2 regions of the Lentimonas sp. CC4 genome follow, and region 2 is predicted to be linked to the other one. Evidence: riboswitches for the same ligand, from Rfam matches in the RefSeq annotation. Region 2 holds a riboswitch; the other holds the start of a gene.
The links. Region 2 has a riboswitch for thiamine pyrophosphate ahead of GZZ87_RS15620 (TonB-dependent receptor). Riboswitches for the same ligand answer to the same signal wherever they lie in the genome.
Positions count from the first base shown of each region.

Region 1: another riboswitch for thiamine pyrophosphate. It lies ahead of thiC (phosphomethylpyrimidine synthase ThiC); the one in region 2 lies ahead of GZZ87_RS15620 (TonB-dependent receptor).

Region 1 covers NZ_CACVBO010000001.1:43,561-51,531, forward strand. The annotation lists gene moeB (molybdopterin-synthase adenylyltransferase MoeB) at 1-592, opposite strand, end outside; gene thiH (2-iminoacetate synthase ThiH) at 604-1,770, opposite strand; gene GZZ87_RS00205 (thiazole synthase) at 1,979-2,755, opposite strand; gene thiE (thiamine phosphate synthase) at 2,767-3,402, opposite strand; gene GZZ87_RS00215 (thiamine phosphate synthase) at 3,403-3,990, opposite strand; gene thiS (sulfur carrier protein ThiS) at 3,990-4,193, opposite strand; gene thiC (phosphomethylpyrimidine synthase ThiC) at 4,190-6,127, opposite strand; TPP riboswitch at 6,193-6,307, opposite strand; gene GZZ87_RS00230 (A/G-specific adenine glycosylase) at 6,451-7,530, shown strand; gene GZZ87_RS00235 (hypothetical protein) at 7,576-7,971, shown strand, end outside.
Region 2 covers NZ_CACVBO010000001.1:3,639,299-3,647,269, reverse strand. The annotation lists gene argS (arginine--tRNA ligase) at 1-69, opposite strand, end outside; gene GZZ87_RS15630 (thymidine phosphorylase) at 287-1,621, shown strand; gene GZZ87_RS15625 (arylsulfatase) at 1,714-3,195, opposite strand; gene GZZ87_RS15620 (TonB-dependent receptor) at 3,368-5,431, opposite strand; TPP riboswitch at 5,496-5,613, opposite strand; gene GZZ87_RS15615 (DUF4136 domain-containing protein) at 5,865-6,335, shown strand; gene GZZ87_RS15610 (DUF4136 domain-containing protein) at 6,403-6,945, shown strand; gene menH (2-succinyl-6-hydroxy-2,4-cyclohexadiene-1-carboxylate synthase) at 7,168-7,920, opposite strand; gene GZZ87_RS15600 (peptidylprolyl isomerase) at 7,931-7,971, opposite strand, start outside.

The DNA of each region.
Region 1 (7,971 bases), 3.6 Mb from region 2:
GCAAAACACCGAGCACTCCCACCTCGGAGCAATTGGGCGCATCCTCTGGTCGGGGTGGCTCTGGAAAGAGACAGCGATACGTCGGGCCGCCTTCATAATTAAAGACACTCGCTTGTCCTTGAAAGGCCTGCAACGCACCATAGATCAAAGGCTTGCCTGCCAAGACACAGGCATCGTTCACCAAATACCGTGTAGTAAAATTATCTGAACCATCCAGCACCACATCATACGCCCCGATCAGCTCTAAAGCATTCGCGATAGTTAGACGCGTGGCATGCACCTCGCAGCACACATCCGGATTCATTGCCAACAGCCGCGCCGCCGCAACCTCCGCCTTGGACTGCCCCACATCCGATTCCGCAAACAAAATCTGCCGCTGCAAATTCGAACGACACACGCGGTCATCATCGACAATCCCCAGCGTGCCCACTCCTGCAGCCGCCAAATACTGCAACGCCGGACAACCAAGCCCACCCGCGCCGACCACCAGCACACGCGCCGTTTTCAGCTTCAGTTGAGCGACTTCGCCAAACCCAGGTAAAGTCAAATGACGCTGGTAGCGCTCGATTTCAGATTTCCTCAATGTAGTCATATCCTTCAAAGTTAAACGTTCAAAGTTCGATGTTCAACGTTCGACGAGCTTGACGAGTCGAAGCCATCATAGGTCGCATCCCAATCTTTCCAGACCACTTCATAGCCTCCCTGACGTAGCATGCTAGCCACCTCCGCCGGACTACGATCATCCGAGATCTCAAACTGCTCTAGCGTCTGTGGATCAACGGCATAGCCACCTGGATTCGTCTTAGAACCTGCGCTCAACGTAGTAATCCCCAACTTGTGTGCATGATCACGGAAGGATGCATGCTCACGGGTCGACATCGATAGCTCCACCTCGGAACTCAGCATTCGATACGCACACACTAATTGCACCAGATCACGATCTGTCATCACTGAGACAGGCTCAAAGTCGCCTTCGTGCGGTCGTATGCGGGGAAACGACAAACTGTAGCGAGTCTTCCAATACGTCTGCTCCATGTAACGCAGATGTGTCGCCACCATGAACGAATCCGTGCGCCAATCATCCAGACCATACAATGCGCCCAATCCGATTTTCTTCACCCCTGCACGACCCAAGCGATCAGGCGTCTCCAAGCGATACTCAAAGTTGCTCTTCATCCCCTTCGGGTGATACGTTGCGTAGGACGCACGGTTATACGTTTCCTGATAGACCAACACCGAACTCAGACCGGCATCGATCAACGCCTCATACGCATCCTGATCCAGTGGCTGCACTTCCATTGAAATGCTGGAGAATTGACGCCGCGCGATCTCAAAGGCTTTTTTCAAATACGGCACACCCACACGCACATTCGCTTCTCCAGTAACAAACAGCACGTGATCCATCCCCAAGGCTTTGACCGCCTCTAACTCTTGCTCAATCTCAGACTCATTGAGAATTTTCCGTGGGATTTTGTTATTCGCGCTAAAGCCGCAATACGTGCAAATATTACTGCACACATTCGACAGATACACTGGCGCATACATCTGCTGCGTATAGCCAAACCGCTCCACCGTCCGTGTATGACTGATCCGCGCCATTTGCTCCAAAGAGTCAGCCGCAGCAGGCGAGATCAGCGCTTGAAAATCCTCCAGCGTCAACTGCCCGACTGGCCGTGCCAAAGCACGCTCCACATCACTCGCTTGCTTCGCGAGAATTGCAGCCTTGGTCGTCTGCCAATCCAGACGATTTAATGTATCAATAAAACTCATGCTAAAACAGATTGAATATAGTTTACCACGGAGAACACTGAGACACGGAGGCGAGCAACACTGCAGGAAGAAACAGAGCAATCGCTCAAAAACAGCATATTAGCTCCGTGTCTCAGTGAACTCCAGCGAAGCGAGTGGTTAAATGATTCAATCCAAGCTTCTTGTTTCATTACTAATAGTCTCTAGGTATTTAATAGTTACAGACTCACTAAGCCTCCAAGAACGCAGTCAGCGGTGACGATGCCACGGCCTCGGTCGATTGTGCACCACGGCCTGCTTCATACGCGACACGCCCACACTCAACTGCCATCTTAAAGGCAGCGCCCATAGCAATCGGATCACGAGCCGTCGCAATTGCGGTATTCACCAACACTGCGTCGGCTCCGATCTCCATGGCATCGGCCGCATGTGAAGGTAAGCCGAGACCCGCATCAATCACCACGGGCACCTGACTCTGCGCGATGATAATCTCCAAGAAACGACGCGCCGCCAATCCTTCATTCGTGCCGATGGGTGCCGCCAGCGGCATCACTGCAGCCACGCCGACATCCTCTAAGCGCTTACACAGCACAGGGTCGGCATGCACATACGGTAGCACGACAAAGCCTTCTTTCACTAAGATCTCAGCTGCTTTCAGCGTCTCGATCGGATCCGGCATCAAATACTTTGGATCGGGGTGAATCTCTAATTTCAACCAATTCGTGCCCAACGCCTCACGCGCCAACTGCGCCGCAAAGACCGCTTCTTTAGCGTCACGCACACCGGAAGTATTAGGCAACAAACGATAGCGATCCATCTCCATGAATTCCATGATGCCGTCATCGCCGCCATGCGTCTGCACACGACGCATCGCCATCGTCACCAACTGACTACCAGTGGCTCGAATGCTATCACGCATCATTGCACCCGAAGCATATTTTCCGGTGCCTACAAACAGACGTGACTCGAAGGTTTTACCCCCAATTTTTAATGGTTTATTCTTCATACGAAAGTTCCTCAAACACCGACTGCCTCCGACTCCCACGCATCGAGAAATGCGCGGTAATTATCTGTTACTTCGGCATGTCGATACACACCCGAGCACACAGCCACACCAGTTACCCCGCGCTCACGAAGTTCCGGTAAATCCTCAACGCAAATCCCACCGATGGCATACGACGGAATCGGCCCAAGTGTGCGTAAAATTTCCTGCCACTCCCCGCCTGAAAGAATCGGAGCGAGATTCTTCTTCGTCTCAGTAAAACGATACGGCCCCACGCCAACATAATCCAGCAAGCCCGGCTCACTCGCGCGCAGTGCATCTGCGACTGAGTTTACGGTGCCCCCTATAATAAAATCCTGCCCTGCAAGCGCACGCGCCTCGTGCCATGGCATATCTAATTTGCCCAAATGCACACCATCCGCACCGACCGACAGTGCGACATGTATGCGGTCATCCACAATCAGACGCACACCACGTGCACGGCACACAGGCAGGCACGCGTCAGCCACCATTGCGACTGCATCATCAGTCGCCTCCTTAAAGCGCAACTGTATCCACTGAGCACCAGCAGCACAAAGCGCCAACACCTGAGCTTCGTGAGACATCTCGATGCCATCCTGAGTTAAACACTGTATTGGTATTTCATTCATTTATACGGTCCTCTTAATTTCATTAAATTGTTTGATGGGCGCGTCATCTAACCATAACGCCCCGTGTAACACTGCCCCTGCGAATCCTAAATCGGCGCAGACCGCACAATTCCCAGCATCAACTCCTCCAAGCGCATACAGCGAAGCGCCGGCATACTGCAACAAGGCCTGCTGCAACTGATCCAACGTCCATGGCGCGGTATAACCGACCTTTGTAAGCGACGGAAATATGGGGCTCAAGAATCCATAGTTCCAGCCTGACATATCCGTATCCAAATCACTGATACGATGCAGCGAGCGGCTCATCGAAGGCGCATGCCACCGAGAGCGAAGCTCAACTGCATCAAGTCGATCCTTCATATGGCACCCTGCGAGCATATACTCTGCTACTAAGCTATAATGTTCATGGATTACGACTCGCCCACGGCACCATTGCGGCAACTGCTCCAGCAACGACTCACACTGCGCCAGTGTCCACCCGGGCTTACGCACGTGATACAGGCAGAGCCCCGCATCGAGGAGACGCTCAATCACGAACGCCTCCTCAGGGTAATCCGCTTCCGGAGAAACTGCGAGCCACTCAAACATCAGCCGCCTTGTGTTGCTTGAATGAGTAGAATGGAGTCACCGTCACTCAAGTCGCAACCCTCCCATTGGCCTACAGGCACAATGGAATGATTGACTGCCACAGCGATCCCTGCCTTCGCGGCAAAGCCACAGTCAGTTAAAAAAGCATGCAAGTTGCAGCCGTCTGCCACTGTGCGCGGTTCATCATTGAGTTGAATCTTCATGCTTTAGAACCAGCGAGATAGACCTCGCCGCCTTTGTTTTTAAATTCAGCCGACTTTTCAGCCATGCCCTTTTCGAGTGCTTCCTGCTCTGAGACGCCAAGCTGCGCTGCATATGCGCGGACATCTTCGGTAATCTTCATCGAGCAAAAGTTCGGTCCACACATCGAACAGAAATGCGCCGTCTTCGCGGAGTCCTGTGGTAAAGTTTCGTCGTGAAAGGACTTCGCCTTCTCGGGATCCAGCGAAAGATTAAACTGATCCTCCCAACGGAATTCGAAGCGCGCCTTCGACAGCGCATTATCACGATACTGCGCGGCAGGATGCCCCTTCCCGAGGTCAGCCGCATGCGCCGCGATTTTGTATGTAATCACGCCTTCACGCACGTCGTCCCTATTCGGCAAACCGAGGTGCTCCTTCGGCGTCACATAGCAAAGCATCGCACAACCATACCACCCGATCATCGCCGCACCGATACCACTGGTAATGTGGTCGTAGCCCGGCGCGATGTCGGTCGTGAGTGGCCCAAGCGTGTAGAAAGGCGCCTCATGGCACCACTCAATTTGCTTCGTCATGTTCTCCTCAATCATATGCATCGGCACGTGCCCAGGGCCTTCATTCATGACCTGCACCCCAAACTCCCAAGCGCGCGTCGTCAGCTCACCCTGCGTTTTCAATTCAGCAAATTGCGCTTCATCATTCGCATCCGCAATCGAGCCCGGACGCAGACCGTCTCCAATCGAAAACGAGACGTCATAGGCCGCCATGATTTCGCAAATGTCATCCCAGTGCGTGTAGAGAAAATTCTCCTTGTGGTGCGAGAGGCACCATTTCGCCATGATCGAACCACCACGGCTCACGATACCCGTCATACGCTTGGCAGTCATCGGCACGAAGGGCAGCAGCACCGCCGCGTGGATTGTAAAGTAATCCACACCTTGTTCGGCTTGTTCGATCAAGGTATCACGGAAGATTTCCCAAGTCAGGTCTTCAGCCTTTCCATTCACCTTTTCCAAGGCTTGGTAAATCGGAACCGTCCCGACAGGCACAGGGCAATTACGCATAATCCATTCACGCGTCTGGTGAATATTTTTACCCGTCGAAAGATCCATCAAAGTATCACCACCCCACTTCACCGACCAACGCATTTTCTCAACCTCTTCTTCGATCGAAGACGCCACTGCAGAGTTACCGATATTGGTATTGATCTTCACCAAAAAGTTGCGGCCGATAATCATCGGCTCCAGCTCAGGGTGATTGATATTCGAAGGAATGATGGCACGACCACGCGCCACCTCCGAGCGCACGAATTCCGGCGTGATTTCATCTGGAATCGACGCACCAAAACTTTGCCCTGGGTGCTGAATATTTAGCGTATTCTGATCCGCATTCGGCGAAATGTCGGCTCCCTGCTTCGCCGCTTGCAGCTTCATATTCTCACGGATCGCGATGAACTCCATCTCCGGCGTAATGATGCCAGCGCGCGCATAGTGCAGCTGCGTTACACACTTACCGGCCTTTGCGCGCAAAGGACGATATGGTTTATTCTCAAATTCGATCAGCTTACGATCATTCTCTTTCAACCGGGCGCCCGCTTTATGCACCTCGGACAAATAGCCATCATCCTGAGGTTTGACTGCACGGCCCTCGTATTCCTCGACATCCCCACGCTCACGAATCCATGCCTCACGCATGCGCGGTAAGCCCCGAGTCACATCACCGTGATAGTCCGCATCACCCCATGCACCTGCCGTATCATAGACGCGAACTGGATCATTCGGCGACTCACCCGCACCATTTGGCAAGATCGTCGGCGAAAGCTGAATCTCACGCATCGGCACCTTCAGGTCTGGCCGTGATCCAGTAATATAAACCCGCTCGGAGTTTGGAAATAATGTATGGTTCGAAATCGTTTCGTTGGTGGAATTTTCTGACATAATCTAAGTGAGTAACGACCCGCCTCACACTGCCCCGAAAAAATCCCGCCCAATAGTCCAACTGCCCCATTCGACTCGATAATCCCTACGGCGGTGTTAACACGCATCAGGTTCAAAGGATCTACGGGTGGAGCGCACCCAAATCTCAGCTCCACGCCTGGAGCTCTCCTATATCTAAGCACCGATAGATAGAACGCCCCAAACTGAATGCAAATTAAAAAAAGAGACAGAGAGCAATTTTCACCGCGCTGACACAATCCCAAGCACCGCGCTTTTCTGCTCGCCCTAGCTGCGATCCACGCTGTGCTTTGCTGCCACGAGCCATGACCAAATTGACCGACAACATTGCCGACTTTCAACAAGCCCTCGCCGACTGGTATGCCACCGCGCAGCGTCCGCTGCCGTGGCGCACGGCCCCCTCGCTCTACAAAACCGTGGTCTCCGAGCTGATGGCGCAGCAGACGCAGATCAAGACGATGCTGCCCTACTTTGATCGTTGGCTCAAACGCTTCCCCGACTTCCAAGCACTCGCCGACGCACCCAGCGACGATGTGCTTAAGCACTGGGAAGGCCTCGGCTACTACAGCCGCGCCCGCAATCTACACAAACTCGCGCAGGAATATGTCGCCCTCGATCCGAAGCCGACCACCGCCAAAGAGTGGCAAGCCCTGCCCGGCATCGGCCCCTATACTTCAGCCGCCATCAGCTCGATCGCGCAAAACTTCCCAGCCGCCGTCGTCGATGGCAATGTCGTGCGTATTCTCGCACGCCTGACCAACGACGACCGCGCCTTCAAAAACAACGGCGATGCCGTCAAGAGCTTCACGCCAACCGCCGACACCGTGCTCAACCACAGCACCCCGGGTGATCACAACCAAGCAATGATGGAGCTCGGGGCCACGATTTGCCAGAAAGCGAATCCGCTCTGCACCGTCTGCCCTGTCGTGCAATTTTGCGCCGCCGCTGCAGCCGGCACCCAGGAAGGCATTCCCAACATTCAGCGCAAAGCGATCCAGCAAGTGCAGATCGACCGCGTCTGGATCGTCCAAGACAAAAAACTCCTCCTCCACCGCATCCCCGACAACGCCAAACAACTGGCAGGTCAATACGAACTGCCCGCCACCACACACTTCGAAGCCAAACCAAAGCTAGGCAAAGCCCTAGCCACCAAAACCCGCGGCATCACCAACAAGCGCATCAAAGAGACGATCTACCCACTCAAATCTCAAACCTCAAGTCTCCCCCCTCAAGTCTCAGGTCTCAAATCTCCCCCCTCTCAGCTCTCTGCCCTCCCCCCTCAGGTCTCTTCCCTCTCCTGGGTCGCCCTTGACCAGCTAGACAGCATCACCCTCTCCGGCCCCCACCGCCGCTGGACTAAAGAGCTGTTAAAACAACGATTATAAAAATCAGCACTTTACTTTAAGTGAAAATTCGTTCACCATAAATCTATGGACGATTCCTCTGCCAATGACGAAGAAGACGACATCATTGAACGCGTTTTACGCATTGCTCAATTACGCGCCGAAGTCGAACAAGTAGCAGGCACGCCGATCGTCGGAGAAGGTGGCGCAGGTGCCACACTTGAAATGCAGGAGAGCTTTTGGTCGCACATCCACGCCTTCGAAACTGCGCCCTATATGTCTCTCAAGGCAGCACTGCTAGAGCGGCACGGTTTCTGTGCTGTGCCCCCCGATCAACTCACGACTGACGACGACCTGCACGCAGCCCTCTGGAAACTCCTCAGAGCCTTGGCGACCATGCGTGTGTTCTTCTATTGTAGCGACCATCTCTCCGACCGAGTTTTCTACGACTTACTCTTCAACGAGGTGCTACCGGAAGAAACG
Region 2 (7,971 bases):
CTCTGTCTGAGCTGCGATAGTCGATAGCGCACTTTCGATTGCTTTAGATGGATTAAACCAAACTTTCATGAGGGCAGAGCAAAAACCTGAGTGCGTGGCGTCAAGCTCAGCTTTCCGAACTTGAAGACTTTATCGGGGGCTAATGATAGTTTCGACTGATATGCTATAGGGTGATATTTCGGTAAGCCCGTTATTTAAGCTCGACAACACGCCCTGTAATAGCCTAATACATAAATGTTTATGCCTTCTCGATAGGCAAAATTATCGGCATCAGCAATTTTATTGAATGAGAAAGAAAATTATTAGCGCTCGTAAGTTCATCAAGCCTTCCTTCACCCATTTGGTTGAAAAGAAGCGTGACGGTGGCGAATTCTCCGACGAGGAGATTCGTTATATCGTCGATTCTATTTTGGATGATAAACTCCCCGAATTTCAACAATCAGCTCTCGCGATGGCGGTATTTTTCCAGGGCATGTCTGCTCAGGAAACTGCTGTGTTTGCCGAAGAAATGATGCTTTCGGGCGAGGTAATCGACCTGACTGGTATCTCCCGTCCAAAGATTGATAAGTATTCAACAGGTGGTGTCGGTGATAAGACAACACTCGTTCTCGGCCCGCTTGCAGCTGCGTGTGGCGTCGTCATGCCGACTATGAATGGTGTGGATGAGGAGCATGTGATCAGCAATCTTGATAAGCTTTCTTCGATCCCTGGCTTTAACCCGATCCTTGATTTGGAGGGCTTCGAAGCTCAGTTGAAGACTGTTGGCTGCACATTCATCAAGCAGGATCCTGAAATTTCTCCAGTAGACGCAAAGTTCTACCGATTGCGTCAAATGACTGGCACAATCCCGAGCTTACCACTGATTACTGGTTCTGTGCTTAGCCGTAAGTTGGCTGAAGGTGCTGAAGGTCTTGTGATCGACGTAAAATGGGGCAACGGCTCTTTCATCAAAGACGTCGAGCAAGCGAAGCAATTGGCTCGCTCCATCACACGTGTCGGTCGCTCAATGAAGCGCCGTTGTGTCGCTCTTGTGACTGACATGAATCAACCACTGGGTGATACAGTCGGCACAGGACTTGAGATCAAAGAAGCGATTCAGCTACTCAAGGGCGAAGGTCCAGAAGACCTTCAAGAGTTGGTGCTTAAGCTCGGTATGGAAATCGTGCGCCTCGCAGGTGTTGCGGGTTCGACATTGTCTGCAAAACAGACGGTGCAGCGTCACCTCAAGGATGGGTCTGCTCTTCAGAAGTTTAAGGATATGATCGAAGCACAGGGTGGTGACATCTCCGTGATCGATGATGTCGAAAAGTTCCCAACCGCGAAGCATGTTCGTAAGTTGCCAGCTCCTAAGCGTGGCTACGTTCACACGATCAACGCAGGTCTGATCGCAGAAGGCGTCCAGAAGCTCGCGATGAAGAAGAACGGCAAATACGATCCAGCTGTCGGTGTTTCTGAAATCAAGAAGGTCGGCACGCAGGTCAAGCAAGGCGAGCCACTCATGATGATTCACTACAACGACGAAGCGAAGATGGAAGAAGCACTTGAATACCTCAAGACCGCTTACCGCCTCGCTCCGAAGCGTCCAAATCCACCGGAACTGATTGTCGAGCGCGTCGCGTAAGAGAGTCCGTCACATTTAACAAAAGCCCCCGTCGTCATGACGGGGGCTTTTTTGTGTGTGGCTGGTTGCGAGGGTGTGGTAGTGGCTACTTCTTATTTCGCACTAGGGTTGAGCTCGCCGTGGCGCCTTTGCCATTCGGTGAGCATGGTTTGGAATTGCTCGGGATGGCTGCGGCTGAGGTCGTTGCTCTCGATACGATCGTTGCTGAGATCGTAGAGGAATTGAGTGTCGACGAGTTTCCATTTGCCGATGATCAGGGCGCTTTTGCCATTTTTGAAATATTGATAGTAGTAGGGTTGCTGCGGAGGATTCTTCCCGACGAAGGCAGGCGTAAAGCTAATACTGGGGTCGCTGTCGAGTAGCGCTTGGCCTTTGTATTCGGAGGGGAGTGTGACGCCCGCGAGTTCGCGAAAGGTGGCGTGAAAGTCGCGCACGTGGCCGCGTTGTCGATTGAAGCTGCCAGGCACTTGGATACCGTTCGGCCAGTGGGCGATCATGGGGGCAGCGATGCCGCCTTCGTTCTGGTTCTGTTTATATAAGCGAAAGGGCGTGTTACAGGCATTGGCCCATTCTGGGGTATAGCAATAGTAAGAGCGTGCATCCCAGGGCATGTAGTTGTTTGCGAGCGTGGATTCACGGGTGCGGTCAAAGGGGCATGCGCCGTTGTCGCTAACGAATAGAATGAGTGTGTTCTCGAATATGTTCTCGGTTTTTAGGGTCTCAACGAGGCGGCCGACTTGTTGATCCACGATGTCAATCATCGCAGCATAGGTGGCCATGCGTAGGTCCATGTGGTCTTGTTGAGCCGGGCTCAAGTTGTCCCATTTTCGGTTCTTTGGTTCGGGCTGAGAGAGTCTGCTGTTCGTGGAAACGATCCCCAAGGCTTGCATGCGTTGAAAGCGCGCTTCACGTAGTTGATCCCAACCAGTGAGGTAACGGCCGCGGTATTTCATGACGTCTTTCTCTGGCGCTTGGAGTGGATAGTGGGGGGCGTTGTAAGCGACGTAGAGGAAGAAGGGTTTTTCGGAGTCGCGCTGTTCGACGAATTGAATGGCGTAGTTGGTGAAGGCGTCGGTGCTGTAGAAGTCGTCGGGCATTTGGTAGGGCGCTTCATCCAGAAAGTAGGAGTAGCCGCCTCGCGTGCCTTCGCCGTTGAAGAAATTCGTCGCGCCTTCGTGAAAGCCGAAGTAGCGCTCGAAGCCGCGTTGCATTGGTTGGTCGAGGATGTGCCATTTGCCGACCATGAAGCTTTGGTAGCCGCCGAGGGCGAGTGTCTCTGGGAGTGTCATCACACGCTGGCCGTTGCCCTTTTGTCGCACTACGGTGTGGTATTGCCCAGTCATCAGCGCGGTGCGAGTGGTCTCACATTTCGCGTTGTTGGTGAAATTGGTAAAGCGAATGCCGTCGGCCGCGAGGCGGTCGAGATTCGGCGTCTCGATCTCGCTGCCGAAGCATCCGAGGTCGGAGTAGCCCATGTCATCGACTAGAATCAGCACAATGTTCGGGCGGGGCGCGGCATGACTGACGCTCAGTAGGGCTGCGAAGAGAATGAGGACTTTTGTGATGTGGGGCATGTGTCGGGGGGGGCGCTAGGGTGGTTTCTATAGCTTACGACTTCGATTTAGTGATAGGCACGTATAATATTCAATTTTAAGAATGTCACAAACAGTAACGATCCGGGCACAAAAAAAGAGGAAGGCTCGCGTGGAACCTTCCTCTCTTGGTTTGAAATATGAACTGCAGTGCCTACCAGCGGTAGTTGGCGGTTACGCCGAATTGCTGCGGATCCGCGGGATCCTCGTAGCGTGTATCGCCATTGCCATTATCAAAGTAGAATACGCGTTTTTCGTATGATTCGTCAAAGAGGTTGCGTCCCCAAACGGTCAGTGTCCAGTTGTTGTAGCGGTAGCCCACTGCACCATTGAATTGAGCGAAAGAACTGCGTTGCTCATTATGGTTGTTAGATTCGTAGTATTCGTCGCTGCCGACGACCTCTAGGTTTGCGAAGAATCCATTGTCCGCGACATAGTCGATCCGTGCATTAAATGTGTAATGCGGTGCGTTGGCGAGGTCACGAGAGCTATCCTCATCTTCGGCTTCAAGGAAGCCCAGTCCTGCATTGGCAGTCCAGTTCTTGCTGATGAACCATGTGGCTTCTGCTTCTAGGCCGTAGTGTTCTGCGCTGTCGCCGTTCACTGTAGTATAAGCATACCAGCTCCCTGACCCTACCGAATCTCTATATTGTGGGTCTTCGCGGTATAGGTAGAACGCCGTGGCTTGTGTGACTACCTTGCCATCGAACCATTTACTGCGCACCCCAGCTTCGTAGTTCCAGAGTGTTTCGTCGTCGTAAGTGAGATCCGTGGAGGCGGTGTAGTTGGGAGAGCTTGCTCCGCCTGCTTTGTAGCCACGGGCGATGCTCGTAAAGAGCATGTGCTCCTTCGTTAGGTCATGTTCTAGTGTGATTTTTCCGCCGAAGAGCGTGTCGGATACATCATCCTTGTCGTTGAAGGCGCTGCCATAAAAGTCACCATCTGCTTTAACATCTACATCGTAGTATTCCATGCGAAGGCCAAGTATCAGACGAGTCTTTTCGCTAAAGTCGTGAGCTATCTGACCAAATGTGGCATAGGACTCTGAATCGTAGTCGACATCCCATGTAGCGCCAGATTCGACGATCGATTTTGTGGATTCGTCTAAGTTATTATAGTAGAGTCCAACAGTCCAACGATCAATCCAACCCAGTGCGTCCTGTTGCTCTGAGGAATCGAAGCGAAACTCTTGGCTGAATACATCACGATCACGGTCTAGTTTTAGGAAATCGGTGTAGAAACCAGGTGAGCCCCAGTCGCCATCATAGCTGTTCGTGGCGTCAGTGTCAGTATAGCTAGTGATTGTGGTGACATCCACTGAGCTTAAGCCTGTCCATGTGCCGCGTAGGCTTGTGGCAAAGGATTCTTGTTCGTCGCGGCCTGGTTGGTCGGAATAAGTGTCGAACTCCGTGTTATCGAGCGACCATTCGTCGTAGCCGTTGTCGGTGTCGGCGTAGAAGGCGGTTGCATCCCATTGCCAGTCTTCGTTGGCGAGCCAGCGAAGTTTTAGACGAGTGTTGAATTCGTCACGTTCGTTGGTGTCGTCCTTGCCTAGATATTTATTGTGGCGGAAACCATCTTGATTCAGCTGATAGGCTGAGAGTCGGAAGGTGAGTTTTTCCGGATCGCTCTCGATGACTGGGCCGCCGACGGCGACGCCGCCAGCGACGAGGCTATCTTCGCCAACAGTGCCTTCGACTTGTCCAGTCCAATAAGGAGTGGGCTCGTTGGTGACGATCTTGATGACACCACCTGCGGCATTTACCCCGAAAGCGCCGGCTTGTGGGCCACGTAGGACTTCGACTTGTTGCACGTCGAATAGGTTGCCGACTGATCCTAGGCCAGTGAAGTCGAGATCATCGACCATAAAGCGAACGGAAGAGTCCGGAGTTTCGCCTTCGAATTGAGAGTTTTCACCAATGCCGCGGATTTGGATATACTGAGGACGTGATGAACCTGCAGTCCATGTGACGTTGGGCAGGCTGTTGATAATGTCGCCAAAGTGCTGTGCACCGCTGCTTGCAATCTGTTCGCTGTCGATGACGCTGACACTGGCAGTGGTCTGCTGTAGGTCAGACTCCCACAGGCTGCCGGTGACGACGGTGGTGGCGAGTTGCTCGGATGCTTGCTCGATGCTCTCTGGAGCGTCCGCGGCGGTTTGCGCATGTAGGCCGGCCGTAAAAGCGGCGAATGCGAGTGCTATTGGTATGTGTTTCATTTGGATTTCAATCAGTCGTTGTTTGAAATCCGGCCTCTGGCGGCGGAAGGTGGGATCACGGAAAGTTGCGACCCCTTCCTTTTCCTACGCCGGTGTCAACCGGATCAGGTTCGAAGGGATCATTTCTGTGCTGCTGCAAGGAAACGTCTCAGACCCATGCTAGGTCACCCCTAAGGAAGGCGCACAGAAAAGTCGCATGCTGGAGGCCTTGTCAACTCATAATAAGTGGTTAAAAGGCCAGATAACCAATCAGGGCTAGCACCATGATGAGTAAAATAATGGATAGACTGACCTGCTCTTGTTGAGTCAAACGCATGTAAGTAGATGATTGTATTGCTGAATCGACGACAAGGTTTGAATTCCCCCGCGTATGTGGTTTAGTGCGCGCATGGAATGTGTCACTCGAATCCCTTTCGCCCTGATGTTGTGTGCTATGTGGTTTGCTGGTTGTGCGAGTTTTGAAACGACGAATTATTCGGGGGATTTCGTGCGCCCAATGGATGTATCTTCGCTCGAAACCTTTAGTTACCGCCATACACTCATTTCGGGCATGGTTGTCCGCAACAGCTCTCAGGAGCTTGTGATGAAAGAGCTATCGAGGCAGGTGCTGATCCAGGAGCTGGCTACGCGTGGCTATGAGTCGGTGAATGAGGGGGGCGATTTTTATGTAGTCTCAAAATGGCGTAAGGAGATTAATGCCAGTGCCGCTGAAGTGGTTCGGTTTTCTTTGATCGTTGAGCTGTTTGAGGGCGCGACTAATAAGGTTTTTTGGTCTGCGGAATTACCTTATATTTTTAATGCAATGCAGTGGTCGGAGCAGCGCGTGGATCAGACTTTGAGATTGGCGATCCAGGATTTTCCGGCACGTTTGGAAATCAGCTCGCAACTTCCAAATGTCGAGTAGTATGGTGCGTAGAGTCACTGCAGTATATTTGCTTATGAAACATATCCGTCGATTCTCTTTTGTTATTATGCTGAACGCTTTAATCTTTAGTGGGTGTGGCACTTTTGAGCAGACTCGTTCTGCGGGGGATTTCGTGCGCTCGACTAACTTCTCGCCGCTGGATACTTTTAGTTATCGAGAGACGATACTCTCTGGCATGGCCTTAAGGGAGGATCAGGATCAGGGGCTTCTTGAGATATCAGGGCGGGTGTTGTCGGATGAGTTAACTGCGCGTGGATTTGAGGCAATGGAATCGGATGCCGATTTTTATGTGTTGGCAAGGTGGGACAAGGCGATCAGTAGCTATGGAGGGATCTTTGATTCTGTGGATGGGCCGAGTGCGACGATGGCTCGGAGCAGTTATAATGCATCCAAGGCGGCTGTGCGTTTTACGCTGACTGTGGAACTTTATGAGACGGGCACCAATGACCTATTTTGGCGTGCAGAGCTACCTAATGTTTTTGATGCAATCCAATATACGGATGAGCGTGTGGAGCTGTCCTTAGTGCGTGCGATTCAAAATTTCCCGCAGCGTATAGAGAAAGATCCGAATCTGCCGAATATCGAGTAAGACCGTTTTGAAGAAACTTCGATCTCGTCTATAATTTTCATTGGATTTGGGTAGCTACCCCGCTTCTTGTAGCGAACTTGCGCTAGCAAGGTCGATCTTTGTATCCGGATATCAATCGACGGCACGCGAGTGCCATCGCTACAATCAATGCATACAGTTCAGTGTTTTTCGGGCAGTCTCCAAACAGAGTCACTCGTGCGTGACTGATTTTATTGCCCAACTTTAAAGTCGTGCAATAAAGTCTCGTATCGCTGCCGATGTCGTTTCGGGGGCTTCCAAATGTGGCATGTGGCCGACTTCGGGAATGCTAACCCACTTGGCTTGCGGGGTCTCAGCTCCCATGCGTTGAGCGATGGCACTGTATTTTTTGTCGCGTGCGCCAGTGACTAACAGGATCGGGCAAGTGAGCTGCTTGAGTTGCGGCCAAAGGTTCGGGCAGGCTGCTTGGCCGAACTGCTCTAAGCTAGCGGCGAGTCCTTCGGCGGTGTGTTGCAGGCGGTGTTGCTGCATCGTTGCTAACCAGTCGGCGCGTATTGCCTGCTGGCTGCGAATTATTGGCGTTTGTTGCCAATACTCTAGAAAAGTGGGCACGCCATCGTTGCGGATGCGTTGTGCGAGTTTGGCGTCGCTGCTTGCACGGTCGGTGCGGACGGTCTCGTCTTCGATTCCTGGGTTAGCGCTGATTAAAATGAGCGCATCCCAGTGCTTCGGGTGGGTTGTCGCGTGGAGCAGGGCGGCTCGTGCACCCATGGAATAGCCGAGCAAGATCTTCGTAGAAGCGACACTCTTGTCGCTTTGTATGCTCGCGGCGCTCCTTTCCAACTGTTGGATCGTCGCATCTGGCGTGCAGTTGAGTTCTGGATCCTGCCCATGCCCAGGTAGGTCAGGGCACGTCCATGCGTGGCCCGAACCGCAAAGTGGCGAGAACTCCGAAAAGTCCTCGCCACATCCGGTAAACCCATGAAGGGCTAGAATCTGTGCCTTTTTATTCAGCAGTTTTGATGCTGATGATCTTTTGATCTTCGA